Regions from separate parts of the Solibacillus sp. GQ1 genome, predicted to be linked through region 2. Evidence: riboswitches for the same ligand, from Rfam matches in the RefSeq annotation. Region 2 holds a riboswitch; the other holds the start of a gene.
What was found. Region 2 has a riboswitch for S-adenosylmethionine ahead of AC6CH1_RS14885 (O-acetylhomoserine aminocarboxypropyltransferase/cysteine synthase family protein). Riboswitches for the same ligand answer to the same signal wherever they lie in the genome.
Positions count from the first base shown of each region.

Region 1: another riboswitch for S-adenosylmethionine. It lies ahead of metK (methionine adenosyltransferase); the one in region 2 lies ahead of AC6CH1_RS14885 (O-acetylhomoserine aminocarboxypropyltransferase/cysteine synthase family protein).

Region 1 covers NZ_JCAXEX010000001.1:2,414,898-2,418,727, forward strand. Annotated here, with positions in the region: gene AC6CH1_RS12250 (gamma carbonic anhydrase) at 1-200, shown strand, start outside; gene metK (methionine adenosyltransferase) at 310-1,506, opposite strand; SAM riboswitch class I at 1,772-1,887, opposite strand; gene pckA (phosphoenolpyruvate carboxykinase (ATP)) at 2,086-3,672, shown strand; gene AC6CH1_RS12265 (alpha/beta hydrolase family protein) at 3,749-3,830, opposite strand, start outside.
Region 2 covers NZ_JCAXEX010000003.1:130,252-134,081, forward strand. Annotated here, with positions in the region: gene AC6CH1_RS14875 (hypothetical protein) at 1-398, shown strand, start outside; gene nfsA (oxygen-insensitive NADPH nitroreductase) at 443-1,177, opposite strand; SAM riboswitch class I at 1,424-1,538, shown strand; gene AC6CH1_RS14885 (O-acetylhomoserine aminocarboxypropyltransferase/cysteine synthase family protein) at 1,656-2,960, shown strand; gene AC6CH1_RS14890 (hypothetical protein) at 3,150-3,548, shown strand.

The DNA of each region.
Region 1 (3,830 bases), on a different contig from region 2:
GAGCCGTTATAGGCGAAGGAGCATTTATCGGTGCCGGTAGTCTTGTGCCACCGGGAAAAGTGATTCCTCCCAACTGTTTAGCGATGGGACGCCCAGCAAAAGTCGTACGTGAAGTAACTGCAGAAGATCGCGCAGATATGGATCGCATTATTTCCGAATATGTAGCGAAGGGACAATACTATAAATCACTTCAGAAATAATTTCACACTCATTTACTGTTTATCGAAATCTCTACCTATAATATAGGAAGTTTACTGGAAATTACAAAAAAGGAGCTATCCATTTAACCGGATGCTCCTTTTTATTTTATTAAATTCCTGCTTTTGCTTTTAATTCAGCTGCTTTATCCGTATTTTCCCATGGCACATTTAAATCTGTGCGACCGAAATGTCCATATGCTGCTGTTTGTTTATAGATTGGGCGACGTAAATCAAGCATTTTAATAATGCCTGCAGGACGTAGGTCAAAGAGTTCACGAACCCAGTTTACGATTTGTGATTCTGCTACTTTTCCTGTACCAAATGTATCAACAGCGATTGAAACAGGCTGTGCAACACCGATTGCATAAGCAAGTTGCACTTCAGCACGGTCGGCTAAGCCAGCTGCTACAATATTTTTGGCAACATAGCGTGCTGCATATGCTGCAGAGCGGTCAACTTTTGTTGCATCCTTACCAGAGAATGCTCCGCCACCGTGACGTGCATAACCGCCGTAAGTATCAACAATAATTTTACGTCCTGTAAGACCTGCATCTCCTTTAGGTCCGCCGATTACGAAGCGACCTGTTGGGTTGATGAAGTACTTTGTAGCTTCATCCAATAAATGAGCAGGAACTACCGGTTTAATAACGTGTTCTTTAATGTCTGTTTGGATTTGTTCCAATGTTGCTTCTTCATCGTGCTGTGTTGAAATAACGATTGTATCTACACGAACAGGTTCATTGTTTTCATCATATTCAATTGTTACTTGTGTTTTACCATCCGGACGTAAATATTCCAATTCACCTGATTTACGCACTTCTGTTAAACGACGCGCTAATTTGTGAGCTAAAGAAATAGGCATCGGCATAAGTTCCGGTGTTTCGTTACATGCATAACCAAACATTAAACCTTGGTCGCCTGCACCGATTGCTTCAAGTTCATCTTCAGTCATTGAACCTTCACGTGCTTCCAATGCCTGGTCAACACCTTGTGCAATGTCAGGTGATTGCTCTCCTACTGCTACTAGTACTGCAAGATTTTCAGCATCAAAGCCGTACTTACCGCGTGTATAGCCGATTTCTGCTACTGTATCGCGGATAATTCCTTTCATATCTACATAAGTAGAAGTTGTAATTTCACCAGATACTAATACTAAGCCTGTTGTTACCGTAGTTTCACAAGCTACACGTGCATTTGGATCTGCAGCTAAAATAGCGTCTAAAATGGCATCCGAAATTTGATCACAAATTTTGTCCGGATGTCCTTCCGTTACACTTTCTGATGTAAACAGTCGACGATTTGTCATGTCATTTCCTCCTAAATCACTTTGGCAATTGTTTTTTATTGATACGGTACTCATTACCCATGTCCGTTATATTGCAGGAATTACGCTGATGCGTAGCTGCCTTTTTAACGTCAAGCTATATTTGCTTTAACACGAGGGTCTGAAAGGCTGTAACTATATAATTTTCGTTCAGTACGAAATTGTAAAACAAAATAAAAAAAATCCTTTCTCTCATAGCCGTGTTCATCACACGTGAGGAAAGGATATTACGTTTCGTTACCTTTCACTCTTATCGTTCAAGGGAAATTTTGCCCTTGCATCAGGTTGGCACCAACACGTATAAAATATACGCAGGTTGCCGGGTTTCATAGGGCCTGCCCCTCCACCAGCTCGGGATAAGAGTATCCGTTCAATTAAACATCTTACGCAAAAATTCAAGTACTGTCAACAAATTTTGACTTTTTTCGATCTGCTAAAATTTACGAAAAAATAATTTGCAATTAGTATAGATTATTTCACTTAATGTGTTATACTATTTTTGAATTAGGAATCAACTCCCCTCTATAAGGGAATACTATAAAAAAGGATGGTATTTAATAGATGAATTCGGTAGAAATTGCTAACGAGCTGAAAGAACTTTTAAACGGGGAAAACATCAAAACTCAATTATCTGTTCCACAATTAATTGAAAAAGCTACATCACGCGGAGAAGCATCGCTAACTGTTGAAGGCGCATTACGTGCTGAAACAGGCAAATATACTGGCCGCTCTCCTAAAGATAAATATATAGTAGAAGAAGAAATTTCAAATGACAAAATCGATTGGGGTAAAGTAAACCGTCCGATCTCTGCAGAAGTATTTGATAAACTTTATGTAAAAGTTATAAATTACTTAAAAGAACGTGACGAGTTATATGTATTCAACGGTTTTGCTGGTGCAGACAAAGAGTCTCAATTATCTATTAAAGTAATTAACGAATATGCTTGGCATAATCTATTCTGTCATCAATTATTCATCCGCCCAACAGCAGACGAATTGGCTAAACACGTTGCCGAGTTTACAATCGTATCTGCGCCAAACTTCAAAGCAGATCCGGAAGTAGACGGTACTGGATCGGAAACATTTATTATAACATCTATCGAAAAGAAAATCATCTTAATCGGCGGAACTGAGTACGCAGGTGAAATGAAGAAGTCAATCTTCGGTATTATGAACTACTTGTTACCTGAACAAGGTATCTTCCCAATGCACTGTTCTGCAAACGTTGGAGAAGAAGGCGATGTAGCATTATTCTTCGGTTTATCTGGTACAGGAAAAACTACTTTATCAGCTGACAAAGACCGTAAATTAATCGGTGATGACGAGCACGGCTGGTCTGACAATGGCGTATTCAACATTGAAGGTGGTTGCTATGCAAAAACAATCAACCTATCTGCTGAAAATGAGCCGGAAATTTACAATGCAATCCGCTTTGGTTCAGTATTGGAAAACGTTGCGGTAGACCCTGAATCACGTGAATGCGACTATGCAGACGGTTCTTTAACAGAAAACACACGTGTCGCTTACCCTATCGACTTTATCGACAATATCGTCTTGCCATCAGTAGCAGGTCATCCAAATACAATCGTCTTCTTAACAGCCGATGCATTTGGTGTATTACCTCCTATCTCTAAATTGACTAAAGAGCAGGCAATGTATCACTTCCTAAGCGGTTTCACTTCTAAACTTGCCGGTACAGAACGTGGTGTAACAGAGCCAGAACCAGTATTCTCTACATGCTTCGGTTCTCCGTTCCTGCCGCTTGCTGCAACTGTTTATGCAGAGCAATTAGGTAAGAAAATTGATGAGCACGGTTCACAAGTATTCCTAGTAAACACTGGTTGGACTGGTGGCGAATATGGTGTAGGCAGCCGTATGAAGCTTTCTTATACACGCGCAATGGTGCGTGCTGCAATCGACGGTAAATTAAATAACGTTGAAACTACCCAAGACGCTGTATTTGGATTAAACATCCCAGTAGCAGTTGAAGGTGTACCAACTAACGTATTAAATCCTCGTGATGCATGGGCAGACAAAGCTGCGTATGACAAAAAAGCTTCTGAACTTGCCGAACTGTTCAAAAACAACTTCAAGAAGTTCGAGAATGTTGATGAAGCAATCGTTCAAAAAGGCGGTCCATTAGTATAATTTACTAATCAGCCGTGTTTATTCAATCAAAAACAGCATTTTTCTCTAGGAGAAAAATGCTGTTTTTTTATTGTGTTTATTGGCGTTTCATCCAATCACATAAGTTTTTCACAGTATCACAGTTTAGGTTGGGAGGATAGTGATGCTTTAATCCAGAT
Region 2 (3,830 bases):
GCTGGCTGTCAGCTGTACTTGATGCGAACGGATTCCTGCAAAATTACTTTATCGTGTCAGCAGCAAATCCTGAAATTTCGGCATATGGTACAACACCAAATGAAGCGTTAAGACTTTATAAAACAGCGTTAAGCCGTGGCGGCAGTACGGTAGATGGTACTTCGAATGCCGAAGAGGCCAAAGCGACGGTAAAAGTCGTGCGTGTTTATAAAGAGCGTGTAGGTGATTTCACAATTGTATCCTTCCTGGCGAACACAGGTGAAAACTTCATCGTTTCTACGGAAGTTGCACCGTTTGCAATATACTTGCAAGAAGGTGACCAGGCGACGATAACGTACGCGAAAACAGGAGAAGATTTCCAGCCTGTAAAAGCATTGCAAATTGAAGGGTTGAAATAAATAAAAGGAGTATGCCATTTTGCGGCATACTCCTTTTTATTAGCTTACTTCCAAGTAAAGCCTTGTGAAGCAAGGAAGTCTTTAATATGCGGACGGTTTTGTTCAACTAAGTAATCAGCCATTTGTTTCGTCCATGTTGCAGTCTTCTGATTCGAAGATCGGCTGCTGTAATAGTCTTCCATAATTCCATCGTACTCATCTAGCAGCGTCTCGTACTTATCAACGTCATAACCATTTTCATGCAATACCGCAGCTACCGGTAAACGCGGTTTTGTTTCATTGCGTTTTGTCGGTGTACCGATCGTCATCGCAAATAATGGGAAAACGTATTCCGGTAAATTGAACAGCTCGCTGATTTCCTTAGGATTTGTACGGGCACCACCGATATAGCAAATGCCGTAACCCATTGATTCAGCTGCAATAACAAAGTTTTGGGCAAATAATGCAACATCTGCTACCCCTACAAGCACGTTTTCAGCCGTGTCAGCAGAAATATCAACCCCATGTTTTTGACCGGCTACTTGCAAACGTTTGAAATCTACGCAAAACAAGAAAGAGGCGCCCGCTGTTTTGAACTGGAATTCATTTTTAGACAGTTCACCAAGCTTCGTTTTCTTTTCCTCATCCGTTACCCAAATGACACTGTAGGCCTGTACAAAATGCGAACTTGCCGCCATTTGTGCAGTTTCGATTAAATCGATGACAGTTTCTTTAGAAATTTCCTCACCTGTATATTTACGAACAGATGTATGACTGCGTAATAATTCTTTTGTATTCACGTGAACATCTCCCTTATATGTAATAAAAAACTTAAATATATAGCCTTCAAGCTTATTTTAGTCAATATTTTACTTGAAGTCGATTATTAACGTCTGTTCAATTCATAGAGAAGGAATTTTTGCATATCGTTAAATACAGATAAGAGTAATCTGAATAGAAATCTGAAAATTTTAATTTTTTTGTGTTGACATATCGGATTAGTATGTTTTATACTGAGACTCAACGATGGAACACAAATCACATAACTCTTATCAAGAGCGGCGGAGGGAATAGGCCCTGAGATGCCCGGCAACCAGTAAGTGATGAACTGACTAAGGTGCTAATTCCTACAAAATGGACAATCATTTTGAAAGATAAGAGGAGGCAAACTTGCTCATGCGCAACCCTCTTCTTAACTGAAGAGGGTTTTTTTCATTTAAAAAATCCTCCTCAAAAAACACCGATTTCACCATCGATTAAATTTTTGGGGGTAATAAAATGACAAATTTAAGACCAGAAACTTTATTATTACACGGGGGACAAAAGCCAGACCCGGTAACAGGTGCAATTGCAGTTCCCGTTTACCGCACAACAGCCTATGCATTTAATGACACAGCTCATGCGCAACGTCTATTTGCATTACAGGAAACAGGCAATATTTATTCTCGTATTATGAACCCGACAGTCGGGGCATTTGAAGAACGGGTTGCTTTATTAGAAGGGGGTACAGCAGCAGTAGGGCTTTCATCTGGCGCAGCAGCAGTAGCATTTTCGATTTTAAACGTTGCCGGTGCAGGGGATGAAATTGTTGCGGCAGGTTCACTTTACGGTGGGACTTACAATTTATTCGCCACTACATTGCCTCGCTACGGCATTACAGTAAAATTTGTGGATGAATCAGATCCTGCAAACTTCCAGGCGGCAATCACGGATAAAACGAAAGCAATCTTCGCTGAAATTATCGGAAATCCAAGCTTGAAAGTACTGGATATTGAAGCGGTAGCAAACATCGCTCATGACAATGGTCTTCCTTTATTAATCGACAGCACATTTGCTTCCCCATACGGAAGTAATCCGATTGAATTCGGTGCGGATGTTGTCATCCATTCTGCAACAAAATGGATTGGTGGTCATGGAACGACAATCGGCGGGATTGTCGTTGATGCAGGGAAGTTCGACTGGACACAAGGAAGACATCCAGGATTTACAGAACCGGATACTTCTTACCATGGTCTACGCTACGGGATTGACACAGCAGGCGCTGCATTTGCGACAAAGCTTCGTGTTCAACTATTGCGTGATTTTGGTCCAACATTATCTGCTGACGCGGCATTTAACTTCCTGCAAGGACTTGAAACGCTTCATTTGCGTATTGTCCGTCACAATGAAAATACACAAAAAGTTGCCGAGTATTTAAGAGCCCACCCATTTGTGGAATACGTAAATTACAACGGCTTTGAAGATTTTGAGACACATGATTTGGCGAAAAAGTACTTGAAAAACGGCTTTGGATCTATCATTACGTTCGGCATTAAAGGTGGACGCGAAGCCGGTCGCCAAGTAATCGATAACGTAGAATTGTTTTCACACGTAGCAAACGTTGGGGATGCCCGTTCATTGATTATCCACCCTGCGAGCACAACGCACCAACAGTTATCTGCTGAAGAACTAAAAACTGCCGGCGTATCGGAAGAGCTCATTCGCTTATCAATCGGGTTAGAAGCAGCAGAAGATATTATCGCAGATTTAGAACAGGCATTAGCGAAAGTTGCGGCTGAAGTAGGCGCAGAAACAAACGCATAAACCTTTAAAAAAGGCTTAGCTTTTCCCATTCGAGAAGCTAAGCAATTTTTAGAAAATTAATCCCTACTATTTTTATAAGTTTTATTGACAAATTTAATACCAAGTAATACAATTGGGATAATAATATTACCAACCGGAAAAATTTAAAGTGATGTTGCAGCATCATTGGAAGAAAAGGAGTTGTTCAACATGGGGAAAGTATACAGTGCACAAAACATTGCAGCCTATATTATTTATGAACTTAATGACGTAAAGGAATTTGTGAACGCTTGCGCTATCCAGCAAATTTTGGCGGATGTGAATACGATGTGGCAGCATGTTTTTGGACACAGTGCCTTCTCTGAACAAGCTCACGATCTTACCACAGCAGGTTATGTTGTAAAAGAAGTTGCCGAGGAATACAAAATTCATGGTACAGCCCATATTTTATCGCCAGCCAGAGAGTGGTTCTTAAAATATGGTGAATTTCAGTTAGTGGAGCGCCCATACGCGGTCCCTGACTACTCGGCAAAAGAGGAAATCGTCATGACCAAGATTTTAACTGCCTATCGTTTACGGGCCTATAATGATGTAAACGTGGCAGTATAAAATAATTCCGGAACACTAGCGAGCCCCCTTGCTAGTGTTTTTTTTATTTGGTGATTTTTTACACGGTGTATATGGTTTATTAGAAGTATGAAAACGATTATTAGAAGAAATTTTGGGGATATTAGAAGAAATGTTGATGTTATTAGAATTTGGGTGAACTTGGAGATTGGGTACGCATTTTTGGGGGCAAAAAATGGGTGCTGAAACAGGTGTTAACGTTCTTTTAGAACATTACGGCCCATATTAGAAAGTTGAACGGGTATATTAGAAGATCGTAATTTT